3 regions of the Streptomyces sp. NPDC088400 genome follow, and region 2 is predicted to be linked to each of the others. Evidence: riboswitches for the same ligand, from Rfam matches in the RefSeq annotation. Region 2 holds a riboswitch; each other region holds the start of a gene.

Region 1 (4,886 bases), on a different contig from region 2:
AGCGGTCTGTGCGTAGATCGGCCTGAGCAGGTCGAGGTCGCGGATGACGGCGGCCGGACGGAGGTCGGACACCTCACTGATGGCGGCCTCGATACGGGGCATGGGAACGGTGTTCGTACCGAACGCTCGATGAAGAGGCCGACCGGCTCGGCTTGCCGATCGCGTAGGCGACCTGGACCTCACAGCGGGCCGCGAGCCCGGCGGCGACGACGTTCTTGGCGACCCAGCGCGTCGCGTACGCCGTGGACCGGTCGACCTTGGAGGGGGTCTTGCCGAAGAAGGCACCACCGCCGTGGCGGGCCTGGCCGCCGTAGGTGTCCATGGCCGGTCCGCCCGTGGCTGATCCACATCTGCACCGCGCGCTAGGGTTCTCGCCCTGACGCTTGCCCCATCAGGTGGGCCTGACCGGCAAGGCGCCGTGCGGGCTGTATGTCGTCATCACTCGTCATGTCTTCATGATGTCCCCTCAGCGGGAGCGGGAGCGGGAGCGGGAGCGGAGGGCGGAGGGCGGAGCGGTTCTGTCGGGGCGTGCGGCAGGCTTCGCTATTGGTGCCCGGTGAGAGGGCAGGGTCTGCTGTCTGGGGACCAGTTGGGGACCACACGGTGTGCGCGGGACCGAACGGCGCGGGCGACAGCACACAGCTTGCTCCCTCGTTTAGTCCGTTTACGTGTTTCTTGGGAACCAGTTGGGGACCGCGGGGGTTCAGGGCCTGTCCGGCGATGCGCCCGCCGCGGGGTTCGGTGAAGAGCCGGCCTCCGCGGCGGGGCCGGCGGCGAGGATGCGCTCGGCGACGAGGGCGTATCTCCTCGATGGCCCAGTGTGCGCCCCCTGCCCCCCTGTCCCCGGCCTCCCGCCGCACCGAAGCGTGGGCGGGTCAACAGGGCCTGACTCAGGGCGAGTTCGGCTATTGGCCGACCGGACTCTACCCATCGGTAACCCTTGGCTGTCACGATGTGCCCGACACATCGGCCCCACCCCTCACCCAAGGAGACCGATATGGCGGCACTCGGCCTGCTCAGAAGCCTCACCACGACCGCGGTTCTCACCACGGCGATCGCGGCGGGCACCGCTCTTCCCGCCCTGGCCGCTCCCTCCGCCCCGGCGGCCACCCCGGCCGCCGTCGACACCGCGGCAGCTGCGAAGCCCGACTACGCGACCTGGCAGGCCGACATCGCCGCTGTCATGGACCAGGCCGACTCCTACATCGCCGGACGTCTCGCCTCGGTGCCCGCCGGCCAGAAACCCGCCATAGTCCTGGACATCGACAACACCTCGCTGGAAACCGACTATTCGTCGGCCTTGCCGACCCCGGCGATCCGGCGGACCCTCGCCCTGGCGGACTTCGCGCACGACCGCGGCGTCAAGATCTTCTTCGTATCGGCCCGCCCCGACCTCATCCAGTCGATCACCAAGTACAACCTGACATCGGTCGGCTACACGGTCGACGGGCTCTACGGCCGGTCGATCGGCGACCTGTTCACGGAGGTGAGCGCGTTCAAGACGGCCCAGCGCGTGAAGATCGAGAAGAACGGCTACACGATCATCGCCAACATCGGCAACAACACCACCGACCTGACCGGCGGCCACGCCGAACGCACCTTCAAGCTCCCCGATTACGACGGCCAGCTCTCTTGACCTGACTCTCCTGACCTGAGCACCCGACTCACGTCGTCGTTGGCGGAGGAGGTCCCGGAACGAGGGGCGACGGCCGTGCGCCGGCCTCGTCCCTCAGTTCATCCGCTCCGCTGACGGTTTTGAAGTACCCAGCGGCGATCAGACCTGCCAGGGAAGCCCGTCACCGGGCGCGGGGCGTGCACGGTCAGGGTGCGGGCGGGGAACTTCATGACGCCGCACGCTCGTCGCGCGCCTCGTCGGGGTGGGCCAGGCCCAGGTGGTCGCGCAGAGTGGTGCCCTCGTACTCCGTGCGGTACACGCCGCGTTCCTGGAGCAGTGGGACTACCTGGTCGGCGAAGGCGTCGAGGCCGCCGAGGGTGATGTGCGGGACGAGGATGAAGCCGTCACTGGCGTCGGCCTGGACGAGGTCGTCGATGGTCCGGGCGACGGTGGCCGGGGAGCCGACGAAGTTCTGCCGGTTGCCGGTCTCGATGACCAGGTCCCGGATCGACCACTGGTTGGCGGCGGCGAGTTCGCGCCACTCGCGGGCCGTGGCCGACGGGTCGCGGTACATCCGTACCTGGGCGCGCCCGCGGGCGATGGTGTGCTCGCCGAGGTCGGGATCGATGTCGGGGAGCGGTCCGTCGGGGTCGTACGCGGACAGGTCCCGGTTCCAGACGAACTCCAGGTGCTTGATGGCCGTGGCCCCGCTCACCTGCCGGCGGCGCACCTCATGGGCCAGTTCCTCCGCCTCGGCGTCGGTGTCGCCGAGCACGAAGCTCGCGGCGGGCAGGATCAGCAGCTGGTCGCGGTCGCGGCCGTACCGGGCCAGGCGGCCCTTGAGGCCGGCGTAGAACGCCTTGCCCTCCTTGAGGGTGGCGTACCGGCTGAAGATGGCGCCGGCGCTCGACGCGGCGAACTCGCGTCCCTCGTCGGAGTCGCCGGCCTGGAAGATCACCGGGCGGCACTGCGGGCTGCGCGGTACGTTGAACTGCCCCTGGATGTCGAAGTGCCGGCCCTGGTGCACGAAGGCTCCGGCCCGCGCGTCCCGCAGGAAGGTACCGGTCTCCCGGTCGGCGACGATCTCGTCCCCGCGCCACGGCGCGGGTTCGCCCGCTCATGTGGTCATCGGCCCCGGCCCGCAGACAAGCAACCCTTCCACCGCGACAGGGTGCTCCGGGTGACGACCGGTCCCGCCGGCGCGGCGGGGCAAGCGCGGTCTCGCGTCTCGCGAGCCCGGAGGCAAGACGGGTGGCAATGCCCAGGAACGGCTTGACGAGGCGCCTGCACATCGATCTGTTGCGTGTCTCCAGCGCTTACTGACCCACCACCGGCCCGTGCGATCCGGAGTCCGTTCGGTCCGGCCGTTCGGTCCGGGGTCCGTGCGGTCCGGACCGGTGTGAAAAGCGCAGTCGCTCCGCATTCGGTCGCTGGTGCCCACAAGGCGGCGGTGGCCTCCTCGTTCCCCAAGGGAGAGTCATGCCCGAGACAGCTTCGCGCAACTCCAGCACCGCCACGTCCAGTGGCTGTCACCAGAGTTCGTCCGCTTCGGGGCTCCGCCCCGGGACGGGCGCGGCGTCCCCCCGTCCGCACCGCTTCCAGAGCCGGATCGGCGTCGGCCTCGCCGGCGGCTTCTACCCGACACCGCACCGCTACGACCTCTACCTGTCGGCGAGTTGTCCCGGCTCACTGCGAATCTCGATCACCCTCGACCTGCTCGGCCTCAAGGACTCGGTCGCCACCACGCTTTTGACGCACCCCGCCGAGACACCCGAAGCCTTCGCCTCACTGCGCGGTGCGTACGAGGCCACGGTGCACCACTACGACGGGCCGCTGACCGCGCCCGCGCTGCGCGACCGCTGGAGCGGACGCATCGTCAGTAACGATACGGCCGACATCCTCTGCGACCTCGCGGGCCTGCTCTCCGGACACGACGGAGCCTGCCCCTCCGCCCTCAACCCGCCGGCTCTCGCCCCGGACATCGACGTCCTCCGCGACCTGCTGGACCGGGACGTCACCCCGGCCGCCCAGTCCTCGGGGCGAGCGGCGGCACTGAGCCTGCTGGACCGTCAACTCGCCACATCTCCCTACGCGTTGGGTGAGGACCTGACGGCCGCGGACGTGGACCTGTGGGTAGCGCTCGTCCATCTCGGCCCGGCCGGCACCCTCTGCTCGTACCCCCGGCTCCGGGACTACGTAAGCCGCCTCGGTGAGCACCCCGCCTTCGAGGGCAGGAACGAGGCGCTGTCCGACGCGGCGTGAGCCCCCGGGCCCAGGCCCGTCGAGAGGCCGGGACGGGCGGTACAACCATCCGTACCGTTCGCGGGTCACATCAAGTGGGAGCAAACCGCTCCCAGGGACACAAGGGGGAAATATGAGAATCACGCGTAATGTCGCTGCCGTCGGGGCGTTCGCCGCGCTGGCGGTGGGCGCGGGGACCGTGTTCAGCACGACCGCCTCCGCCGCACCCAACGTCACACCGCAGGGCGTCTGCGGCAAGGCCTACAAGACCGTGAACTCGGCGGCCATCGGCTCGCTGGGCACGGTCTACCTGACCTACAACTCCTCGAACGGCAAGAACTGCGTCGCGACCATCCGTACCAACCCGGGCGCGGCCAAGAACATGTCCACGTACATCTACGTCCCCGACAGCGACGAGTGGGCCGGGGACTCCGGTAGTTACACGTCGTACGCGGGGCCGGGCTATGTCTACGGCAAGGGCCATTGCGTGAGCTGGGGCGGCAGTATCGACAACATCTATGTGTCGGTGGAGAACTCCAACTGCGCCGCCCTGAAGGAGCACCGGGTCACCGAAGTCCGCTGATCCGGTTCCTCACCCGGCCGCGAGTTCCCGCGCCGCCGCCTCCCGCAGTTCGACCGTGCGGACCTTGCCGCTGACGGTCATGGGAGGCGTCCGCGAGCCGCAGGTGGCGCGGGAACTTGGAGCGGTTGCTCCCATGGGGCAACTCGGCCGACTGTTTCACCCTCCGACGCGGGTCCTCATCCGGGCCCGCGTCGCTGCGTTCGTCGACGTCGCCCTGGCGGCCGTCGATGCCACCGCGCGCCTGGTCGTGATGAACGGCGGCGGCGGGGCTCATCGTGGTGAGCATCAGATGTTCGCCACGGCCAGGCCCGCGAGAGCCACGATGCCAGCCCTGCCACTAGATGGCACCACTGCGGCATCGTCATGGCGCTAACGTACGCCACCTCGCTGTCGGTGCGGCGTGAAGGGTGCATCAATTCGAGGAAGAAACCCCAGGTCGAGGTCCAT
Region 2 (4,886 bases):
GAAGATCTGCACCCATGTCGGCTGCCCGATCAGCCTGTACGAGCAGCAGACGCACCACGTGCTCTGCCCGTGCCACCAGTCCACCTTCGACCTCTCCGACGGCGCCCGCGTCATCTTCGGCCCGGCCGGTCACGCTCTTCCGCAGCTGCGGATCGGTGTGAACGCCGAGGGCAACCTCGAGGCGCTCGGCGACTTCGACGAGCCCGTCGGTCCTGCCTTCTGGGAGCGCGGATGAGTACCACCACTGCTACGGACGACAAAAAGCGCCAGGCACCCGCGGGTGAGCGGGTCGCCGACTGGGCCGACGGCCGGCTGGGGATCTACTCCCTGGCCAAGGCCAACATGCGGAAGATCTTCCCGGACCACTGGTCCTTCATGCTCGGCGAGATCTGCCTCTACAGCTTCATCATCCTCATCCTCACGGGTGTGTACCTGACGCTGTTCTTCCACCCGTCGATGAACGAGGTGGAGTACCACGGCGGTTACATCCCGCTCCAGGGGCAGATGATGTCGGAGGCGTTCGCCTCCACGCTGGACATCAGCTTCGATGTCCGCGGTGGTCTGCTGATCCGGCAGATCCACCACTGGTCCGCGCTGATCTTCCTCGCGGCCATGCTCGTCCACATGATGCGAGTCTTCTTCACGGGTGCGTTCCGCAAGCCCCGTGAGGTCAACTGGGTGTTCGGCTTCCTGCTGTTCGTCCTGGGCATGTTCACCGGCTTCACCGGTTACTCGCTCCCGGACGACCTGCTCTCCGGCACCGGCGTCCGGTTCATGCAGGGCGCGGTCCTGTCGGTCCCGATCGTCGGAACGTACCTGTCGATGTTCCTGTTCGGCGGGGAGTTCCCCGGCGGCGACTTCGTGGCCCGCTTCTACTCGGTCCACATCCTGTTGCTGCCCGGCATCATGCTCGGCCTCGTCGTGGCCCACCTGATCCTGGTCTTCTACCACAAGCACACGCAGTTCGCGGGCCCCGGCAAGACGGAGAAGAACGTCGTCGGCATGCCGCTGCTGCCGGTCTACATGGCCAAGGCCGGAGGCTTCTTCTTCCTGGTCTTCGGACTCATCACGATCGTCTCGGCCATCGCCACGATCAACCCGATCTGGGCGATCGGCCCGTACCGCCCGGACCAGGTGTCCACCGGCGCCCAGCCCGACTGGTACATGGGCTTCTCCGAGGGCCTCATCCGTGTGATGCCCGGCTGGGAGATCAACTTCGCGGGCCACACCCTCGTCCTGGGTGTCTTCATCCCGCTGGTCATCTTCCCGCTGGTGCTGGTCGCGATCGCGGTCTACCCGTTCATCGAGTCCTGGGTCACCGGCGACAAGCGCGAGCACCACATCCTGGACCGCCCGCGCAACGTACCGACCCGTACCGCGTTCGGTGTGGCCTGGCTGACGTGGTACTTCGTACTGCTCGTCGGCGGCGGCAACGACCTGTGGGCGACGCACTTCCATCTGTCGATCAACGCGATCACCTGGTTCGTCCGGATCGCCTTCTTCGTCGGACCGGTCATCGCCTTCATCGTCACCAAGCGGATCTGCCTGGGTCTCCAGCGCCGCGACGCCGAGAAGGTGCTGCACGGACGCGAGTCCGGTGTCATCAAGCGGCTGCCGCACGGTGAGTTCGTCGAGGTCCACACCCCGCTGGAGCAGGGAGACCTGCACAAGCTCACCGCGCACGAGCAGTACGCGCCCGCCGAGATCGGTGCCACCGTCGACGAGAACGGTGTGCGGCGCAAGGTGAAGCCCGCCGAGAAGCTCAAGGCGAAGCTCAGCAAGGGCTACTACGGCGAGGGGAACCAGATCCCCAAGCCCACCGCCGAGGAGTACAAGGAGATCACCAGCGGCCACGGCCACCACTGATCCCACCCGGCCAATCCAGGTCGCCACCACCGAGGGCCCCGGCCCGGTCTCCCGAGAGGGAACCGGCCGGGGCCCTCGGCGTTGTCCGGAGTGCGGGCATCGGGCATGTCGGCACCCTGCGCGCCGATAGGCTTGAGACAGGGCCCTACCGCGTCCCCAACCCAGACGAAAACCCAGGAGCGAGCATGAGCGCTGTTACCCCCGTCGGAGGCGACACCGTGGCGGCGTACTCCTGGCCGGGTGTGCTGGACGCGCTGCTCAGCGGCGCCGACCAGAGCGCGGACGCCACCGCCTGGGCGATGGACCGGATCATGAGCGGCGCGGCCACCGACGCGCAGATCGCCGGTTTCGCGGTGGCCCTGCGTGCCAAGGGCGAGACCGTCGCGGAGATCACCGGTCTCGTACGGGCGATGTACGCGCACGCCCAGTTGATCGACGTACCGGGCCGGAGCGTCGACATCGTCGGCACCGGCGGCGACGGCGCCAAGACCGTCAACATCTCCACCATGTCCGCGATCGTGGTGGCGGGCACCGGCGCGAAGGTCGTCAAACACGGTAACCGGGCCGCGTCCTCGGCCAGCGGAGCGTCCGACGTACTGGAGAAGCTCGGCGTCAACCTGGAACTGCCCCCGCAGCGCGTCGCCCAGGTCGCCGAGGAAGCGGGCATCACCTTCTGCTTCGCGGTGAAGTTCCACCCCGCCCTGCGCTACGTGGCGGCCGCCCGCCGCGAACTGGGCATCCGCACCACCTTCAACTTCCTCGGCCCGCTCACCAACCCGGCGAAGGTACGCGCACAGGCGACCGGCGTCGCCGACGCCCGGATGGCGCCCATCATGGCGGGCGTGCTGGCCGAACGGGGCGCGTCCGCACTGGTCTTCCGGGGCGACGACGGCCTCGACGAACTGACCACCACGGCCACGTCCCGGGTATGGGTCGTACGGGACGGACAGGTCACCGAGGAGCCCTTCGACCCACGGCAGGTGGGCCTGGAGCTGGTACCGGTCGAGGCACTGCGGGGCGCGGACGCGTCGTACAACGCGGACGTCGCCCGCCGGCTGCTGGCCGGCGAAACCGGTCCCGTACGCGACGCGGTGCTGCTCAACTCGGCGGCGGCGCTGGTGGCGTTGGACCCGACGGGGGACTCGCTGGAGCTGCAACTGGCGGCGGGGATCGCGAGGGCGGCGGAGTCGATCGACTCGGGGGCGGCGGGACGGGCGCTGACGCGCTGGGTCACGGCGAGCAACATGTAGCCGTCCGGCGGGGGCGGTGTCGCCGTCCGGCGGGGCGTGGTCGGGGTGCGTTGTTGGCTGGGGCCGGTGGTTCGGTGCGGGTTGTTGCCGGGTGCCGCTCCGGGGTCATGTCCTGCACTGCATGATTTACGCCGCGTGCGGCTTTGTTCTTCGTGTGACGGCTCGTGAGCGGCACAAATCACGCTTTACGTTCCGGACACGACCCCTGCGCGACCCCCTTCACCGCCCGCCACAGACCACCCCAGCGCGCCAGGGCCGTACCCCCACCGGGCAGGCGGGGATCCGGCGGGAGGGGGTCGGGGTCGCAGGAGGTGACGTGTCCGGACGTAGAGCGTGATTTGTGGCGCACACCGGCCCGCACCCTGAAAACAAACCCGCACGCGCCGTAAATCATGCAGTCCGGACATGCGCCTCCGGAGGCCCCGGCACCCGCACCCACCACACACCGCACCCGCCACCGAGCCGTACCCGCACCCCCCCGCCGGACGGCGAGACCGCGTCCCGCATCGCGGACACCCCCTGCTCCCTCTCGGCACGCTGTGCCATACTCTCGGCCAAGGTCATGAGTGACAGCGATTAAGGCCCCGGCTCGCTGTCCGGCAACCCTCCGTCCGTGGCGGGGTGCCCCGGGTGAAGACCAGGCCGTAGGCAGCGAGGTCTGCGGCAAGCGCGGACCCCTGTGATCTCTGGGGTCCTGGTCCTCAAGGGAGCAGCCTCGTGAGCAAGCGAATGCGCTAGGGCATCGACGCCCCTCTTCAACACACCTCCGCACGGTGTTCTCCGTGTGTCGAGGCAACCCCCGCACCGTCACGGTTCCGCCGTGCCCGCGGGTCCTTGAAGCCGTTTCGACTTGTCCTGCCGGGAGATTTCGCCATGTCCGCGTTCCTGAATGCCGCTACCACCGACTCCGCCGCCACCTCCGACGACCCCGCCTGCGCCGCGCCGCTTCCCGTCCTCGGGCGGGACGTCACCGTCCCGCTCGTCACCGGCGGCGAGGTCAGCTACGCCGCGCTCGATTACGCGGCCAGCGCCCCGGCGCTCCAGCGGGTGTGGGACGACGTCGCCGCCTATGCCCCGTACTACGGCAGTGTCCACCGCGGCGCCGGGTATCTCTCGCAGCTCTCCACGGACCTTTTCGAGAACAGCCGCCGCACGGTCGCGGAGTTTCTCGGCTGCCGCGCCGACGACCAGGTCGTCTTCACCCGCTCGACCACCGATTCGCTGAACCTGCTGGCCGGCGCGCTGCCCGCCGGCTGCGAGGTGTTCGTCTTCGAGACCGAGCACCACGCCTCGCTGCTGCCCTGGCGGGATGCGCGGGTGACGTTCCTGAACGCTCCCCGTACGCCCGAGGATGCCGTCGCCACGCTGGAGCGCGCGCTCGCCGGGAGGGACCCTCAGGGGCCGGCGCTGGTGTGTGTCACCGGCGCGTCCAATGTCACCGGTGAGCTGTGGCCCGTACGGGAGTTGGCCGCCGCCGCGCATGCCCAGGGGGCCCGGATCGTTCTCGACGCCGCGCAGCTCGTGCCGCATCACGCGGTGGACATCGCCGAGCTGGATGTCGACTGGATCGCCTTCTCCGGGCACAAGCTGTACGCGCCGTTCGGCTCCGGAGTGCTCGCGGGCCGGTCCGACTGGCTTCAGGACGCGGAGCCGTATCTCGCGGGCGGCGGAGCCAGCCGTACGGTGGCACGCCGTGCCGATGGCGGGGTGGAGGTCGAGTGGCACACCACGGCCGCCCGGCACGAGGCCGGTTCGCCCAACGTGATCGGT
Region 3 (4,886 bases), on a different contig from region 2:
CCCGCGTCCGCGCCCCGGTCCGCGCCCCCGCCCGTACTCGCGCCCCCACCGATCTGCTCGCGCAGCGCGCCCAGACGCTCGTCCACGTCCGGGCGGTGCGCGCGCTCGCGCAGGAAGTCGGCGTCGGCGCCCAGGCCGTGCACCCCGATGCGGGTGTTGCCGGTCCCGCCCAGCAGCTCCGTACAGCAGGCCGTGAAGGCGTCCGCCCAGCGCCGGGTCAGGAAGGCCGCGCGGTCCGCGCCGAGGATGCCGCGCAGCAGCTGGCGCGCGATGTCGTCGGGCAGCATCCGGAAGTAGTCGACGGGCGCCCACGGCGTGTGCGAGAAGTGCCCGATCCGCAGGTCAGGCCGGAGCGCCCGGAGCATTCCGGGCACCAGTGCCAGGTGGTAGTCCTGCACCAGCACGGCCGCGCCCTCGCCCGCCTCGTCGGCCAGCGCCTCGGCGAAGGCGCGGTTGTACGTCTCGTACGACGCCCACTGCGCGCGGAACTCCGGGCCGAAGGACGGCTCCAGCGGGGTCTGGTAGAGCAGGTGGTGGACGAACCAGAGCGTGGAGTTGGCGACCCCGTTGTAGGCGTCGGCGAACACGTCCGGCGCGATGCCCAGCATGCGCACGCGCTGTCCGCCCGTGTCGGCGGTGTCGAGCCGGCCGCCCGTGCGCCGTACGGCCTCCCGGTCGCCGTCCCCGAGCGCCGCGCACACCCACACCGCGTCCGTATCGGGCCCGATGGCCGACAGGCCGGACACCAGCCCGCCCCCGCCGCGCTTCGCGGCCAGCTCGCCGTCGTCACGCAGGGTGTACGAGACGGGGCCACGGTTGGACGCGACGAGAACCTGGGCGGCTTGCTCTGAGGCCATGTGCCGAAACCTAGCCCGTCCAGGAAACGCTCAAACGTACGGACGCGGTCCGGTGCGCGTGAGTCCGCCCATACGGCGCCGCCCCCGCGCACACCCGCCGCCCCGGCGGTGCGCCCCTACGCCGCGCGCCCGGCCGTGTACTCCGCGATCTCCCGCACCGGCGGCCGCTCCTCCGTGTCCACGGCATGCGTACGCGGTACGAAACCGTCCTCGCCCCGCTCGAACTGCGTCAGCACCGGACGTATCAAGTGCCCACGGGACAAGCGGAGTTGAGCCGTACGGTAGATCGCCGCAGCCATCCGCCCCAGCGCCCGGTCGTCCTGGTGGCGGTGGACCCGTACCCCCACGTCGACCTGCGCCATCGCGTCCAGCCCCACCGTGTGCAGCGTGTCCACCAGCAGCCCCAGCTCCACGCCGTATCCGACGGGGAACGGCAGCCGCTCCAGCAGCGAGCGCCGCGCCGCGTACTCGCCGCCCAGGGGCTGTACGAAGCCGGCCAGCTGCGGCCAGTGCAGATTGAGCAGGGGCCGCGCCATCAGCTCGGTCACCCGCCCGCCCTGCCCGCTCGCCGCCCCCGGAGAGCCCAGGGAACCCGGTGAGCCGGTGGCCCCCGGCCCGCCCAGCGGCCGGTCGTACATCGCCTTCACGAAGTGCACATCCTGATCCGTGAGCAGCGGACCGACGATCCCGGACACGAAGTCCGGTGAGAACCGCTTCAGATCGGCGTCCACGAAGCACACGATGTCACCGCTCGTCACCAGCAGCGACCGCCACAGCACCTCGCCCTTGCCCGGAAGCGCGGGCAGCCGGGGCAGGATGCTGTCCCGGTGCACCACCCGCGCGCCCGCCGCCCCGGCGACCTCGGACGTACGGTCGGTGGAACCGGAATCGATCACTACCAGTTCATCGACGAGCGCCACCTTCTCCATCAGCTCGCGCCGGATGACGGAGACGATTTCGCCGACTGTTTCCTCCTCGTTCAGCGCAGGCAGCACCACGCTCACCGTGGTGCCGCGCGCGGCCTTCGCCGCCAGAAGCCGGTCGAGCGTACGGTCTGCCGCTGACCAGGAACGCCTGGTCAGCCAGTGCTCCACCTCTTCCAGCACGGTCGAAACTCCCTGAGCGTGTGCCATGAACGTGATCCATCTCGCGGTGCGGACGACTATCTCCACCATCCGCCCCTTCGGTTACAGTCTTGAACAACGCGTATGACCACCGCATGCCGGGGTCATCACGCCGAAAAACGCATCGGATCCAGGTTCCGGTGCCATAGCGCTCATCCAGAGGGACTGAGGGAACGGCCCGTTGAAGTCCCGGCAACCCTCCCGCCGACCATGCAGAGGTCACGGTGGGGAAGGTGCCAATTCCGTCTTGTGGCGAAGTACGTCACGAGGAAGATGAGGAGAAAGGGCCTCGCCTCCATGGCTGTGCAGACTGTCCCCAACGACAACGCCGACACCGGTGCGTCCGTTGATCTTGGACCCGCCGCCGCCCTCTCGTGCCGCGAATGCGGAGAGCGTTTCGGCCTCGGTCCCATTTTCGCCTGCGCGAGCTGTTTCGGGCCGCTCGAAGTCGCGTACGACCTGCCGAGCGGCAGCCCCGAAGAGCTGAAGAAGCGCATCGCGGAGGGCCCGGACAACATCTGGCGCTACGCCCCGCTCCTTCCCGTACCGGCCGATGTGGCCACGAAGCCGAACATCAACCCCGGCTTCACCAAGCTGGTCAAGGCCGACAACCTGGCCCGTGAGCTGGGTGTCACCGGTTCCCTGCACATCAAGGACGACTCCGGCAACCCGACGCACTCCTTCAAGGACCGCGTCGTCGCCATCGCCGTCGAAGCCGCCCGCGTCTTCGGCTTCACCACGCTCTCCTGCTCCTCCACCGGCAACCTGGCCGGCGCCGTCGGCGCCGCCGCCGCCCGGGCCGGCTTCCGCTCCTGCGTGTTCATCCCGCACGACCTGGAGCAGGGCAAGGTCGTCATGGCCGCCGTCTACGGCGGTGAACTGGTCGGCATCGAGGGCAACTACGACGACGTGAACCGGTTCTGCTCCGAGCTCATCGGCGACCCGCTGGGCGAGGGCTGGGGTTTCGTCAACGTCAACCTCCGGCCGTACTACGGCGAGGGCTCCAAGACCCTCGCGTACGAGATCTGCGAGCAGCTCGGCTGGCAGCTGCCGGACCAGCTCGTCATCCCGATCGCCTCCGGATCGCAGCTCACGAAGATCGACAAGGGTCTTCAGGAGCTGATCAAGCTGGGCCTGGTCGAGGACAAGCCGTACAAGATCTTCGGCGCGCAGGCCGAGGGCTGCTCGCCGGTGTCCACCGCCTTCAAGGCGGGCCACGATGTCGTACGGCCGCAGAAGCCGGCCACCATCGCCAAGTCCCTGGCGATCGGCAACCCGGCCGACGGCCCGTACGTCCTGGACATCGCCCGCCGCACCGGCGGCGCGGTCGAGGACGTCAACGACGAGCAGATCGTGGACGCGATCAAGCTGCTGGCGCGCACCGAGGGGATCTTCGCGGAGACGGCGGGCGGCGTGACCGTCGGCGTGACGAAGAAGCTGATCGACGCCGGTCTGCTCGACCCGACGCTGACGACCGTGGTCCTCAACACCGGCGACGGGCTCAAGACGCTGGACGCCGTGGCTCCGACGACCGGGCCTTCGGCGACCATCCGCCCGAGCCTGGACGCGTTCCGCGCCGCCGGTCTGGCCCACTGAGCGCCACCGCCGGCCGCCGCCCGCCACCATCCGTGGCCGCGCCCCCGCACTCGCACCTCGTACTCAAGAAAGGCCCCACCATGAGCGTCAAGGTCCGCATCCCCACCATCCTCCGTACGTACACCGGTGGCCAGGCCGAGGTCGCGGCGGAGGGCGCGACCCTCTCCGACGTCATCCAGTCCCTGGAGAAGGAGCACCCCGGCATCGCCGCCCGCGTCCTGGACGACCAGGGCAAGCTGCGCCGCTTCGTGAACGTGTACGTCAACGACGACGACGTCCGCTTCGAGCAGGGCCTGGAGACCGCCACCCCGGACGGGGCCGGCGTCTCGATCATCCCGGCGGTCGCCGGAGGCTGACCCGACGCCTCCTGGCGCGGTATCGGTATCGCACGACCGGAATGGCCCCCTCCGCACGAGAAGCGGAGGGGGCCATTCTGAATGGTTGAGCACGGTAGAGTATGGGAACGCCCCTACATTTCTCGCCCCGAGCGCATACGAGAACGCGACAACATCGGGGCGAAGTCCTGGTGCCCTATGTGCCGTACGCGCACTTTGCCCGGCCCGACTTGCCCCGGAACGCAGTGAATTGATCACTATGCGTGTTCAGCCATGCCCGGATTTCTCGTCCGATTGACCTGTTGCAGAGGGCAGTTGGGCGGATACATTCAGCCGCGGTCGACGCGTTACGGCGCGAAGTGTGGTCCTCCCGAGGACCAGTACTAGGGGAGTTAGGCATGGCTCAGGGCACCGTCAAGTGGTTCAACGCGGAGAAGGGCTACGGCTTCATCGCGGTAGACGGTGGTGCGGATGTTTTCGTCCACTACAGCGCGATTCAGATGGACGGTTACCGCACCCTTGAAGAAGGTCAGCGAGTGGAGTTCGAGATCTCGCAGGGCCAGAAGGGTCCGCAGGCGGACATGGTCAAGCTCGCCGTCTGATCCCGGCGCGATCGGCCACCGACGCACTCACGCCGAGGGGTCCGTATCCCAGCACATGGGGTACGGGCCCTTCGTGCGTCCCCGTTCCCTGGCCGCGTCCGGGTCGACGGCGGTGCTTCGAGGCGCTTGCGCCCATCCGTCTCCCGGCCACCGCCCCCATCGATGCCTCTTCGAGGCGCTTGCACTCTCGGGGGTCGAGTGCTAATTATTGGCGTTAGCACTCTGCAAGTGAGAGTGACAACTTTAGGACCGGGTCGGTGAGGCCCGAAGAGCCGGTGGGGCAAGGAACCACACGGTTCTCAGGCCGTCCGTCGCGGGCGCCAGCGCGGTCCGGAGCAATCCTTCCCCAAGCTCTCAGCTCCGTTCGAGCAG

What was found. A riboswitch is a leader RNA that binds a small molecule or an ion and turns the genes downstream of it on or off. The one in region 2 is predicted to bind S-adenosylmethionine.
Region 1: another riboswitch for S-adenosylmethionine. It lies ahead of ACIQD6_RS08015 (glutathione S-transferase C-terminal domain-containing protein); the one in region 2 lies ahead of ACIQD6_RS13640 (aminotransferase class V-fold PLP-dependent enzyme).
Region 3: another riboswitch for S-adenosylmethionine. It lies ahead of thrC (threonine synthase); the one in region 2 lies ahead of ACIQD6_RS13640 (aminotransferase class V-fold PLP-dependent enzyme).

The regions. Positions count from the first base shown of each region.
Region 1 covers NZ_JBIVMZ010000002.1:876,066-880,951, forward strand. The annotation lists partial or broken gene ACIQD6_RS08000 (methionine adenosyltransferase domain-containing protein) at 1-388, opposite strand, end outside; gene ACIQD6_RS08005 (HAD family acid phosphatase) at 998-1,636, shown strand; partial or broken gene ACIQD6_RS08010 (LLM class flavin-dependent oxidoreductase) at 1,842-2,714, opposite strand; SAM riboswitch class IV at 2,731-2,837, shown strand; gene ACIQD6_RS08015 (glutathione S-transferase C-terminal domain-containing protein) at 3,095-3,877, shown strand; gene ACIQD6_RS08020 (spore-associated protein) at 3,990-4,439, shown strand; gene ACIQD6_RS08025 (hypothetical protein) at 4,449-4,574, opposite strand.
Region 2 covers NZ_JBIVMZ010000004.1:522,782-527,667, forward strand. The annotation lists gene ACIQD6_RS13625 (Rieske 2Fe-2S domain-containing protein) at 1-235, shown strand, start outside; gene ACIQD6_RS13630 (cytochrome bc complex cytochrome b subunit) at 232-1,866, shown strand; gene trpD (anthranilate phosphoribosyltransferase) at 2,052-3,116, shown strand; SAM riboswitch class IV at 3,675-3,792, shown strand; gene ACIQD6_RS13640 (aminotransferase class V-fold PLP-dependent enzyme) at 3,990-4,886, shown strand, end outside.
Region 3 covers NZ_JBIVMZ010000008.1:257,246-262,131, reverse strand. The annotation lists gene ACIQD6_RS21765 (trehalose-6-phosphate synthase) at 1-857, opposite strand, end outside; gene ACIQD6_RS21760 (glucosyl-3-phosphoglycerate synthase) at 974-1,963, opposite strand; SAM riboswitch class I at 2,131-2,261, shown strand; gene thrC (threonine synthase) at 2,279-3,577, shown strand; gene ACIQD6_RS21750 (ubiquitin-like small modifier protein 1) at 3,658-3,933, shown strand; gene ACIQD6_RS21745 (cold-shock protein) at 4,311-4,514, shown strand.